One region of the Gordonia westfalica genome, then DNA from elsewhere that is predicted to be linked to it. Evidence: riboswitches for the same ligand, from Rfam matches in the RefSeq annotation. Region 1 holds a riboswitch; the other holds the start of a gene.
The links. Region 1 has a riboswitch for S-adenosylmethionine ahead of BLU62_RS14600 (bifunctional o-acetylhomoserine/o-acetylserine sulfhydrylase). Riboswitches for the same ligand answer to the same signal wherever they lie in the genome.

Region 1 (6,340 bases):
GAGGGCGGCGGCACGGCGTGAGCCCGGACGAGCCGCACGCCGGGCCTTCCCCTGCGGATCTGCCCTCGTCGGATCCGAATCGGCCGCGACCGCTGCCCGTGGACGACGGCCGGCACGACGCCGAGCCCGCTCCAGAACAGGTGCAGGGTCTGCGTGCGGTCCTCGTCCAGATCCCGTACCTGCTGGTCATGCTCGGTGTGCTCGCGGCAGCGTTGCTCGTGATGTTCGACCGCTGGCGACGCGGATCCTTCGTCTTCGGCGCGGCGCTTCTCGTCGGAGCATTGCTACGCGCCTTCATCCCGTCATCGCGAGCCGGATTGTTGCAGGTCAGAGGAAAATTGTTCGACGTCTCGGTGATGGCGACGGTCGGTGGTGTGATGCTCTGGCTCGCCACCTCGATCGACTCTTTGGGCACGGATTGATTACAATAGAGACCTGAGCGTGACCTTTAGGACGAGTGGTCGCGCCTGACCAGGCAACTCTCTCTGCCCAGCAGCACTGAGTACGACGCTGGGGCAGACGCAACCAACCGCTGGAGTACGTATCACTGCAACACCGACCGATGACCACGTGAACGAAATGACGTCGATGGGCGTGTCGGCAGGCGCCGGCATGATCCACTACGTCCTGCTGACGCGTGACGATCTCGGCCGTAGCGTGGTGGATTCCCGCGTGATCGACGTCGACCCGACCGACGGTCTCGACGGTGCCGGTCGTGTCAACGCCGGTATCGACGTCATGCTCACCGCCGCCCGCGAGGCCGACACGCGTGTCGGACCGATCGGCGTGGCCGCCCGGACCGCCGCCCAACGACGCCACCTGCGGTCGCGGGGGAGCGGCCCCCGCCGCCAGATCCATCTGGTCGCCGAGGACGAGGCCGTCGTCGCCTACCTCGCCGACACCGGTGAGATCGACCGGTTCTCCACCGCTGTCGTCGTCGACTGCGGTGACACCGGAATGACGATGTACACCGTCGACCCGCGCGACCGCCGGATCACCGCCGTCGAACGGTCGACGGTCATCAGCGGCCGGCGCCTCGACCGTGCCATCGCCGCTAACCTCACCGCCGACAACCCCGCACTCGGCGAAGCGTCGCGCACCCGCGCCGGACGCAGCGAGCTGCTCAGCGCCTGTCGGACGGCGAAGGAGGAGATCGCGTACGGGCCTTCGGGATCCGGGGTCGCCGAGGGGTCCTCGGTGACGCTTCCGGGCGGCTCGGGTCGGGTGTCGCTGACCGAGACCCATGTGGCGGATGCGGTCGCACCGATGGTCCGCGAGGCGCGCGAGGTGTTCGACCGGTACATCGCGGATGCGGCCGCCCGAGGTGTCAGCCCGGACGCGGTGGTCTTCGTCGGCGGTCTCGCCAACCTGCCCGCGGTCCGCGAGATGGCGCGGGGACACGAATTCGACACGGTGTGTCCGTCCACCCCCGAACTGGTGGCGGCGACGGGAGCGGCGCTGCTGGCCGGCGAGAGTTTCTCGGGCACCACCCGACTCGCCTTCATCGGGGGCCAGCGGCAGCGTGAGTGGTTGTCGGCCACACCGCTCGCGGTCGCGGGCGCGATCATCGCCGCGGCACTGATCACCGTCTACGCGGTCAGCTCGTCGTTCGCCGAACGTCAGAACCCTGAGCCGTCGCCGACGGTCGGCAGCGTGCCGGCGGTCGCGACGACGAGCGAGGACCGGCCCGACCCGGTCCCGACGACGTCGGCTCCGGTGACGCAGGTCCCGGACCAGCCGATCGAGCAGACCTACGAGCAGCCCGTCTACCCGCCGCAGCCTGTTCCGCCCCCGAGCTGGGGCGGACCACCGGGCTGGGCCACCACCGAGTTGCCGCCGACCTTGCCGTCGACCGGTACGAGCACGCGTACGTTGTCGCCGTTCCCGTGGCCGACCCTCCCGTTCGCACCGGGTACGACTCCGTCGATCCCGCCGGATCTGTTGCCGCCGGACCTGCGGCCGCGGAGTTCCACGCCGACTCCTCCGCAGCTCAACCGGACTCCCTCGCCGCCGCGATCGACCACCGACAGCGGTCGGGGGGCATCGCCGAACGGAGTGGAGTCGGGAGCGCCCGTGCCGTCGGCGCCCGGCGCGTCGACGCCGAGCACACCGGTACCCATCCCGCGCTGAGGCGTTCGGGAGGAAGTACCGGTGTCGTGGGCCGAGAACGGCTCAGGCGTCGCGGCGCGCCAGTTCGACCGTGCGCTTGAGCAGGTCGCTGATGGCGTCGAACTCGGTGAGGAAGCCGTCGTGCCCGGTGTCGGAGCGCACGACCTGCAGGCCGCCGACGCAGTTGCCCAGTTCTTCGGCGAGTTCGGCCTGTAACCGCAACGGGTACAGGCGATCCGAGTCGATACCGCCGACGATGACGGGGACCCGGCACTCGTTGAGTGCCTTCTTCACGCCACCGCGGTTGCGGCCGACGTCGTGGTGGTTGAGGACCTCGGTGAGCACGACGTAGCTGCTCGGGTCGAAGCGCTGCATCAGCTTCGACGCCTGGTGCTCGAGGTAGCTCTGCACGGCGTACCGGCCACCGAGCAACGGCTGCTCGTCGCCCTGCGGCTTGTTCTCGAACCGTTCGTCGAGTTCGTGTTCGGTGCGGTACGTCAGGTGGGCGATCTGCCGGGCGATGCCCATGCCGGCCAACGGGATCTGTCCGGTGGCGTGGTAGTCGCCGTCGTGCCATGCCGGGTCGGCCTTGATGGCGGCGATCTGCGTGTTCTGGATGCCGATCTGGTCGGCGGTGGCGCGGGCGCCCACGGCCAGCACCAGTGCACTGCGGACACGCTCCGGGTATTCGATGGCCCATTCGAGTGCGCGGGCTCCACCCATCGAGCCGCCGAGAACTGCTCCGACGCTGCGGATTCCGAGACGGTCGAGGAGGGCGACCTCGGCGCGGACCTGGTCGAGCACGGTGATCTGCGGGAAGCGCGAACCCCACGGCCGGCCGTCGGAGGCGAGGGAGCCGGGGCCGGTCGATCCCTTGCAGCCGCCGAGGACGTTGGCCGAGATGACGCACCACTCGTCGGTGTCGATGGCCATGCCGGGGCCGATGAGGCCGTCCCACCAGCCGGGCGCCTCGTGCTCGTCGTCGGCGGGACCGGTGACGTGGGAGTCGCCGGTGAGTGCGTGCAGGGTGAGGATGACGTTGTCGCGGGACGGCGACAACGTCCCCCAGCGCTGGAACGCCAGGGTGACGTTGTCGATCCGTTCGCCGCTGTCGAGAGGCAGCGAGCCGATGCCCATGCCGACGAGCTTCCCGTCCGGGACCGATTCCCAGTCGGGCTGATCAGACGCTTGCGCGTTCAGGTCGATACTCACCGACAAAACTGCCTCACCTGTCTCACTTGGCGGCTGCGAAGCCCTGTTCGAGGTCCGCCAGGATGTCGTCGATTCCCTCGATACCCACGGCCAGGCGCACCAGGCCCGGGTGACACCTGCGGCGAGCTGCTCCTCGGGGGTCAGCTGGCTGTGGGTGGTCGAGGCCGGATGGATGACCAGCGAACGGACGTCGCCGATGTTGGCCACATGGCTGTGCAGACTCAGGGCGTCCACGAACTTCTTGCCCGCGTCGACACCGCCGTTGATCTCGAAGGCGATGATCGCACCCTGGCCCTTGGGGGCGAGCTCCTGGCCGCGCTGGTACCACGGCGAGGACTCGAGACCGGCGTAGGCGACGGACTCGACCTGGGCGTGACCCTCCAGGAACTTCGCGACCTTCTGTGCGTTGGCGACGTGACGCTCGACGCGCAGGCTCAGGGTCTCGAGGCCCTGGGCGAGCAGGAACGCGTTGAACGGGGCGATCGCGGCGCCGGTGTCGCGCAACCACTGGACGCGAGCCTTGAGTGCGTAGGCCGGGGCGCCCAGGTCGGCGAAGACCGCGCCGTGGTAGCTGGGGTCCGGGGTGGTGAAGCCGGGGAACAGGTCGGTCTTGGTTCCATCTGGGCCGTCCCGCTGGACGCGCCAGTCGAAGGTGCCGCCGTCGACGATGACGCCGCCGACCGCGGTGCCGTGTCCGCCGATGTACTTGGTGGCCGAGTGGACGACGATGTCGGCGCCGTGGGCCAGCGGGTTGATCAGGTACGGGGTGGCGACGGTGTTGTCGATGATCAACGGCACGCCGTTGCGGTGCGCGACCTCGGAGATGCCCTTGATGTCGAGGATCTCGTTGTTCGGGTTGGAGATCGACTCACCGAAGAACGCACGGGTGTTGTCACGGACGGCGGCCTGCCACGACGCGGGATCCTCGGGATCCTCCACGAAGCTCACCTCGATGCCGAGCTTCGGCAGGGTGTAGTGGAAGAGGTTGTAGGTGCCGCCGTAGAGACGCGGGCTCGACACCACGTGACCGCCGGTCTCGACGATGTTGAGGATCGAGTAGGTCTCGGCAGCCTGGCCCGAGGACACGAGCAGAGCGGCGACGCCGCCTTCGAGGGCGGCGATGCGCTGCTCGACCGCGTCCTGCGTCGGGTTCATGATGCGGGTGTAGATGTTGCCCGGCTCCGCGAGACCGAAGAGGTTCGCCGCATGCTGCGTGTCGTTGAAGACGTAGGAGGTGGTCTGGTAGATCGGCAGCGCCCGGGCATTCGTGGCCGCGTCGGCGGCCTGGCCGGCGTGGATCTGCTTGGTCTCGAAGCTCCAGCTGTCGGCTGGATTGGTGCCCTCGTTGGCATCAGACATGACGATTGATCACTTTCTACGGTCGGCAGGGCCAAACTCGACCCTGTTGGGGTCCGACCTTCGGACCCGCGCTTGCCGGGGCGTCGCTTCTGCGATCCCACAACCCGGTCATCACCCGGAGCACCCCACCGCGGTTGGAGGGTTGCCGATCAGCAAGCCGGGGCTTGACGCTGATACTCATGACCTGGCGACAAGGATATAACACGGATGTGAGTGCCAGAGAACCCTCCCGGTCACCGCGAATCGAACCCCTCGAAAGGCGCCGGAAACGTGTATCGAATGTGTAGTCCGACCGGTTGAAATCGCGGAATGTGCAGTGTGAATCGCCAGTACACGATCATTAGCGTTTCTCAGCATCGTGTCAGGTTCGTCGGAGCCGAATAGGGTTCGGGCAACCCCGGCGGACGGCTCCACCATGTGGTCCGGGCTCATCGAGGAGAACGACCTCATGGCTGCGATGGCGCACCTCCGGTCCCGTCGGACCTCATTGCTGATCGCTTCGATCACCGGTTTCGCCGTCGCCGCGGCGATGTGTCTTCCGGGCGAGGCGCTCGCCGATGACTCGGCTTCCTGCGGCGCGGGCGCCGTCGTGATCGCGGCGGGCACCAACGACCCCGAGGGACGACACCTCGTCGGCGTCACACAGCGTTATACGGGCCTCGGACCGAACGGACAGCCCGATCCGAATTCGCAGTACGCGGGCGACGCCGGTTACAAGGTCATCTACGCCGACTATCCGACGACGCTGTGGCCGCTGGGCGCGGCCGGCTACGACGACAGCGTCGCACAGGGGAACGCGGCGACCAAGTCCGCGATCGCCGGCTACCAGTCACGGTGTTCGGGCAGACCGGTCGTCGTGGCCGGGTACTCCCAGGGCGCCCGGGTCGCCGGCGATGTCCTCGCCGACATCGGCTCGGGTGCTCCCGTCGAGGTAGTGGCGACCGACGAGAACGGCGACCCGATTCTCGACGACGAGGGCAACCCGGTCACCGTCGTCATCGACCCGGACGGGGTCAGCGGCGAGCTCTACTCCGACCCACGGCGGGCCGGGGACAAGACCGGACGCGGAATCGAACTCTCCTTGATCGGCGTGATCCCGGGGCTGACGATGTCCGGTCCGCGCGGGGCCACCGGGACCGACAGCGGTTTCGGTGAGCTCGAGGGCCGCGTGGTGTCGGTGTGTATCGAGGGCGACCCCATCTGCGACCTGCCCGATCCCATCTACGACCCGATCGGTGCGATCGACGGGCTTCTCGGATATCAGGTCAAGCACTTCCTCTACCCGTTCGCGATGTACCGGGACCCCACGTCCCAGTGGGCGACGCGACCGGTCTCGTGCAACGCCGCGGGCACGGTCTGCATGGTCGGGGCGAAGTCCGCATTCGCCGAGCTCGTCCAGGGCTGGGCGTCCGACCTCGGATACACCGGCGAGATCGGCGACTTCCTGTCCGGCCGTCCGACGATCGGCCTGCCGCTCGGCATCACCCTGGCGAACCTGCAGCCCGTCGTCCGCCTCGTCCAGGGTTTGCTGCCGCCGCTGCCGCAGCTGGGTTACGGCGGCTACCTTCCCGACCTCTTCGTCTTCGAGGACATCCTGCAGGGCATCGTCAGCCTGTCCCCGGCGCGTCTCATGCGCGGTGTGACCGCGCTGGCCGCCAGC
Region 2 (6,340 bases), on a different contig from region 1:
GCCAGGGGCGCGTCATGGGCGGCGCCGTCCTCGGCACCAAGGAATACATCGACGGCCCGGTCCAGCAACTGATGCGTCACACCGGTCCGGCGCTGAGCCCGTTCAACGCCTGGACATTGGTCAAGGGACTCGAGACGATGCGCCTGCGGGTCGACGCCTCGGTCGCCTCGGCGCTGCGCATCGCGGAGTTCCTGGAAGCCGATCCGCGGGTTCGCTGGGTGAAATACCCGTTCCTGCAGTCACATCCGCAGTACGAACTCGCCAAGAGCCAGATGTCCGGCGGTGGCACCGTGGTGACCTTCGAGCTCAACGACCACGACGGCATCGACGGCAAGAAGCGCGCCTTCGAGGTGCTCAATGCCCTGCAGGTCATCGACATCTCCAACAATCTGGGTGACTCCAAGTCGCTGATCACCCACCCGGCCACCACCACGCACCGCGCGATGGGACCAGAGGGACGTGCCGCGATCGGACTCAGCGACTCGGTCGTCCGGCTCTCCGTCGGCCTCGAGGGCATCGACGACCTGCTCGCAGACCTGGATCAGGCGCTCGGCTGACCGGCAAACCCACCCTTTTTCCGCAGAATCACCACCCCTCGGGGTGCTGGGTTTGCCGAAAAAGGGTGGGTTTCTGGCTGGCGGCTAGCCTCTCAGCCGTTCCGGGCCTCCCACGCCCGGCGTACCGCGCTCGGGATACGGCCTTTCGCCGGGACCTCGATGCCTTGGGCGGTCGCCCATGCGCGGATCTGCGCGGGAGTGGCTTCCGGACCCGCGAGACTCTCGACGACGGCTTCGGTGCCGACCGCCAGTCGCCACTCATGAAGTGCGGCGCCAAGCCAGCGATAGGTCCACTCCTCGGCGAGTTTTCGGTTGTCGCAGAACACGATCGGCACCGACGGGAACCGAACCTGGGCTTCGGCGACTGCCTCGGCCAGTGGCGAGGCTGCGACGTGTTCGTGGTTGAAGATCTTGCTGTAGGCCGCTTCGACGACGACCGCCGCACGGTGTAGGCCAGCGAGGTCCGCGAGCTGGTAGGTGAATTTCCCCGACATCAGGCCACCGGCGAGGTCGTCGATCGATTTTCGTTCGACCGCGGCGACGACGGTGTCCCCCTCGACGATCGCGTAGTCGCCGGCGGACAGCCGGCGCCGGGTGGTGGTCGCCTGCTGGTGACCGAACGAGTACGCGTACTTCTCGCCGGAGTCGACGACGATCTCGAGAGCCTGTCCGTGGGCCCGGGCTGTGGGTAGGGCTACGTTGGGTCGAGCTTGTTTGGTGGTACGACGCGATTGCCAGAAGATCATCTCTCGGCCCCGTGCGCGCGTCAGGACGAATTGTGACCGGTTCTCGCGGGCGCGGTCGAGGACGAGATCGATGGCGGCGCCGCGTCGTGAGACCGATCGAACCGGATGGGTCTCGACGATCTCCGGTTCCGCGGGCCACTCGAGTGCCCGGTGACAGTAGATCTTCGTCGCGCGGGGCCAGGTGTCACGGACCTTGAGCACGATTCCATTGGGGCCGAGGGGAATCCGCACGAGATAGGGCAGCGTCGACCCTTCTTCGGGGTTTCGCGCCACGACGAAATCGTCGATCATCGTCGACGATCGTAACTCAGATCGCTCTCATCCCGAGCGCGTTCAGCACAGTCCTCAACTTGAACGCGGTCTCGTCCAGTTCCGCCTGCGGATCGGAGTGTTCGACGATGCCGCCGCCGGCCCACGTCCGCAGGCTCCGACCATCGGCTGCGAGTTCGGCGCAGCGGATGGTGACCATCCATTCGCCGTCCCCGGCGGCGTCGCACCAGCCGACGGTGCCGGCATAGAAGCCCCGATCACCTTCGACGTCGCGGATGATCTGGGCGGCAACATCACTCGGGGTTCCGCAGACGGCGGGTGTGGGTCCCAGGAGTAGGGCCAGGTCGAGTGCGGTGGTCGCCGGGTCGCGCAGCGTCGCACGGATCGGGGTGGCCAGATGCCACATCTCCCCGGTCGACTCGAGCTGTGGTGTCGACGGTGCGTCGACGTCGTCGCAGAGGTGCCCAAGGCGTTCGCGAAGATGGTCGACGACGAAGGCGTGCTCGGCGAGATCCTTTGCCGAGGATGCCAATTCGTCGGCGGTCGCACGGTCGGCCGCCGGGTCGGCGGACCGCGGTGCCGAACCCGCATACGGGTGGCAGGTCACCGTCGAGCCCGACTTGCGCAGTAGTGCTTCGGGACTCGCGCCGAGCAGCCATGAGCCCGAACCCGTTGCGGCGCCGAGATCGACAGCAAACGCGTTGTGTCCGGCGTTTCCGCCGGCGAGTGCGTCGAGGAATTCGGCCGGCCGGATCTGTTCGTCGAGCACCAGGTCCACACTGCGCGCGAGCACGACCTTCCCGACGTCGCCGGCGACGATGCGTTTGACCGCGTGCGCGATGCGTTCGCGATGCTCGTCGGCGTCGGGGTGAAGCACGGTCGATACCGCTCGCCGGGACAGTGGCGCACTCCCGGTCAGGGGAGCCTCGCCGGTCTGCAGGCGGGCGGGGGCGACCAGCGCCGCCGGGTCGCGGACATCGAACGGGATCGCCCCGGTCAGCGCCTCGACCTCGCCCGCCCGCAGCGCAGCGGACGCCTCGTCGACGTCGGTGAACGACCGGACCACCCCTTCGCCCCGCACGGTGCCGTGCGGGCGCGACAACACGAAGACCTCACTCGATGTCGGTGACACGACAGCCAGGGTACAGGTAAGCCTGCCCTAACTTCGAATCACGGTGATCCTAAATTGACACCTCGTGGCGGGATCCGCGAACCTTGTCGCAGGTCATGAGTGCCAGTGACAAGCCCCGGCTCGCTGGTCGGCAACCCTCCTCCACGGTGGGGTGCTCCGGGTGACGACCCGGCTGCGTTCGAACCCGAACGCGGCAAGTGTGGATTTCTCGAGGAGTTCTCGTCATGACTGCTGTGCTCTCGGCACCCGTCGAACCCGCCCGTCCGGCTCGCGATGCAGTGCTGTCCGACGCCGCCCCGGCACCGTTCATCCCAGCCCTCGCGCCGGTCGTCGGCGCAGAGGCACAGGTCCCCGTCGCCGCAGGACGCAGCGTCGCCTACGCCAATCTCGACTACGCAGCGAGCGCGCCGGCGCTGGCGTCGGTCGCCGCGCACGTCGCCGGTGCGCTCGGTGAGTACGCCAGCGTGCACCGCGGCGCCGGGCACCTGTCGCAGGTCACCACCCGCCGATACGAAGCCGCCCGCGAGACCGTCCGCGGGTTCGTCCGCGGCCGGGTCGACGACACCGTCGTCTTCACCCGCAACACCACCGACGCCATCAACCTCGCCGCCCACATCACGCCCGGCGACGTCGTGGTCCTGGACATCGAGCACCACGCCAACCTGCTCCCGTGGTGCGCGCCGAAGAACGGCCGCAATCGGGCGCGCGTCGTCACCGCCCGCGACACCATCGAGGACACCCTCGTCGCGATCGAGGCCGAACTCGCCTCGAAGCCGGCGTCGCTGCTGGCCGTGACCGCGGCGTCGAACGTCACCGGCGAGGTCCTCCCGATCAGCCGGCTGGCCTCGATCGCCCACCGTCACGGCGCGCGCATCCTGGTCGACGCCGCGCAGCTCGTCGCGCACCGTCCCATCTCGATCGTCAGCCACGGCATCGACTACCTGGCCTTCTCCGGGCACAAGGCGTACGCGCCGTTCGGTGCCGGGGTGCTCATCGGACGGTCGGACTGGTTCGACGCCGCCGACCCGTATCTCGCCGGTGGCGGAGCGACCGCCGACGTCGATGTCCGCCACGACGACCACACCGCCGGCGCCACCTGGCACACCGGCGCCGCTCGCCACGAGGCCGGCTCACCCAACGTGCTCGGGGCCGTCTCGATCGCCGAGGCGTGCGCCGCGCTCGCCGAACTCGGCCCCGAGGCCATCGGCCTTCACGAACTCCGGCTCTGCGAACGGCTCGACGCCGGGCTGGCACGCATCGACGGAGTGCGACCGCTGCAGATCTTCACCGACTCCGCCGACCGCGTCGGCATCGCCGGATTCACCGTCGACGGAGTAGCGCCGCGGGCCGTCGCCGAATACCTGAGCGACGAACACGGAATCGGCGTGCGCGACGGCAAGTTCTGCGCCCACCCGTTGCTCAAACGGCTCGGTCACCCCGAGGGTGCCGTCCGCGCGAGCTTCGGCGCCGGCACCACCTCCGACGACGTCGACCGCCTGCTCGACGCACTCGCCTCGCTCTGCGACACCACGACCATCACCCGACCAGAACTCGACGAGGGGAACCCGGCATGACCATCCAACTCGACACCACTCGCGGCGCCGTCACCATCGGGCGCCCCGGCTTCCGGGTCGCGGTCGCGGGAGATGCTGTGGCACAGACCTTCCCGATAGTCGTGCGTCGCGAGACGCTGCGGGATGCGCAGCGTGCGCGTTCGCTGCTGCGGGCCGGTACCCACGATCAGGCGAACTTTGTGGTCGCCCTCGAGATCGAGGTGGCCATCGCGCCGCACGCCGCGTCGGCTCGCGCCGCCGTGGAACAGGCCGGCGCCTCCACCGAGGACTCGGAGACCATCCGCTACGTCGGCACCACCCACGGTCTGATCACGCTGCTGCGCGACATCTACGCCGCCGAGGTCGCCGACGCCGTGATCCTGGTCCCGATCGACGGTTCGGCCACCGATCGTCGTATCCGTGAGCAGGTTCTCCCGGTCTTCGCCGACGTGCGGCACCGGGTGGCCTGAGCCTTCGAGGCTCGCTTCGCTCGCACCTCCGGCAGCGGAGCTGGGTGCGTTGCGTTCTTTCGGATCAGTGCCCGCGGCCGGTGAACTGGGCGTCGTGGGGGTCGAAGAGGTTCGCTCCCTGAGGAGTGTGGCCGGAGCCCCGACTGCCGAACCTCAACTCGACCGGCAGACGTCGATCGAAGTCTGCGGGTCGGGTTGACGTCGACCGGTGGTTGGGTGGGCGACGGTGTCTCACCGGGCCTTCGAGGCTCGTCGCTTGCGCTCCTCGCGCCTCAGGCAGCGGAGCTGGTCGTCGGCGGGTCTCCCAGCCGTCGTACACCTGGCCTCTGTGGCCGAATGTCGCCGGCTGATACTCCGCGGGCGTCGTCTTGATCAGGTTCTGCGATTCGGCGAAGAGTTCGTCGTTGGTCCAGACGACGGCACCGCCGAGATCCCGTAATGCCAGGTCAGGCATCGAAGTGAAGTGCGGACGGGTTCCTGCGGGGTTCGGTGGCGGCAGCGGGGTCACGACAGTCGATCCTCCTATCGACGTTTCGCCGATGCGCAGGCCGGCGAAAGGCGGTCGAAACGCACAGACCGCCGACGACAGCGTGTGTCGTCGGCGGTCCGGGAGCGACTGATCGGGTGGCGTCAGCCGCGCGAGGGCTCGTTGGCCTCGTCGGGGTGTGCCGCGAGACGGTCGATGGCCTCCTGGGCGACCTTCTCGGCTTCCTCCCGGCCGACCCAACCGCCGGGCTGGACCTCCTTGCCGGGCTCGAGGTCTTTGTAGTGCTCGAAGAAGTGCGAGATCGGACCCAGTTCGTACTCCGACACGTCGGAGATGTCCTTGATGTGGTCCCAGCGCACGTCACCGGCGGGCACGCACAGCAGCTTGTCGTCGCCGCCCGCCTCGTCGGTCATCGTGTACATGCCGACGATGCGGGCACGCACGATGATGCCGGGGAAAACCGACTCGGGCAGCAGGACCATCGCGTCGAGCGGGTCGCCGTCCTCGCCGAGGGTGCCGTCGATGTAGCCGTAGTCGGCCGGGTAGCCCATCGAGGTGTACAGGTAGCGGTCGAGGTAGACCTTCCCCGTCTCGTGGTCGACCTCGTACTTGTTTCGGCCACCTTTGGGGATCTCGATGGTCACATCGAATTCCACTGTTCCTCCTGGCAGTTGCGGATCGGGGTGTGATCGCCGGACGGCCCAGATGGCCGCGCGTCGGAACAACGATACTGTTAGTCCGACGACCTCGGACTTCGTACCCCCGCTGTTCGTGGGTGCATCGGATCCCAGGTCGCTCGAATCCGACATATCGGCCGGTGCAGTACAGGTCGGTGCAGTGTCGGTCAGGACAGTGCGAGAGATCCGGAGGCTTCGTGGGCGCATCCACCAGACCCGCAGGTCGTGATGGCAGACCCCGTAGTCGCAAACTCCTCTGGTGGACCGTCGCCGCGGTCGTGATCCTCGCGCTCGCCTCGACCGCCGCGGTGGCCGTGGCACTCCGCCTCGACAAGGAGGCCGAGCTGCCGCCGGGGATTCCGCCGCAGCCCGCCGCGATCGTCGTCGACCCGCAGATCGACCCGGTCGTCGCGACCGCCCCGGCCCCTACACGCGCCGGCATCTCGCG

Region 2: another riboswitch for S-adenosylmethionine. It lies ahead of BLU62_RS28680 (aminotransferase class V-fold PLP-dependent enzyme); the one in region 1 lies ahead of BLU62_RS14600 (bifunctional o-acetylhomoserine/o-acetylserine sulfhydrylase).

The regions. Positions count from the first base shown of each region.
Region 1 covers NZ_FNLM01000034.1:2,017,069-2,023,408, reverse strand. Annotated here, with positions in the region: gene BLU62_RS14620 (bifunctional methylenetetrahydrofolate dehydrogenase/methenyltetrahydrofolate cyclohydrolase) at 1-21, shown strand, start outside; gene BLU62_RS14615 (DUF3017 domain-containing protein) at 189-422, shown strand; gene BLU62_RS14610 (Hsp70 family protein) at 589-2,130, shown strand; gene metX (homoserine O-acetyltransferase MetX) at 2,173-3,327, opposite strand; partial or broken gene BLU62_RS14600 (bifunctional o-acetylhomoserine/o-acetylserine sulfhydrylase) at 3,344-4,680, opposite strand; SAM riboswitch class IV at 4,744-4,865, opposite strand; gene BLU62_RS14595 (cutinase family protein) at 5,129-6,340, shown strand, end outside.
Region 2 covers NZ_FNLM01000036.1:510,237-516,576, forward strand. Annotated here, with positions in the region: gene BLU62_RS28665 (O-succinylhomoserine sulfhydrylase) at 1-557, shown strand, start outside; gene BLU62_RS28670 (ERCC4 domain-containing protein) at 650-1,594, opposite strand; gene BLU62_RS28675 (isochorismate synthase) at 1,611-2,678, opposite strand; SAM riboswitch class IV at 2,797-2,911, shown strand; gene BLU62_RS28680 (aminotransferase class V-fold PLP-dependent enzyme) at 2,930-4,279, shown strand; gene BLU62_RS28685 (hypothetical protein) at 4,276-4,728, shown strand; partial or broken gene BLU62_RS28690 (allantoicase) at 5,000-5,182, opposite strand; gene BLU62_RS28695 (inorganic diphosphatase) at 5,359-5,871, opposite strand; gene dacB (D-alanyl-D-alanine carboxypeptidase/D-alanyl-D-alanine endopeptidase) at 6,090-6,340, shown strand, end outside.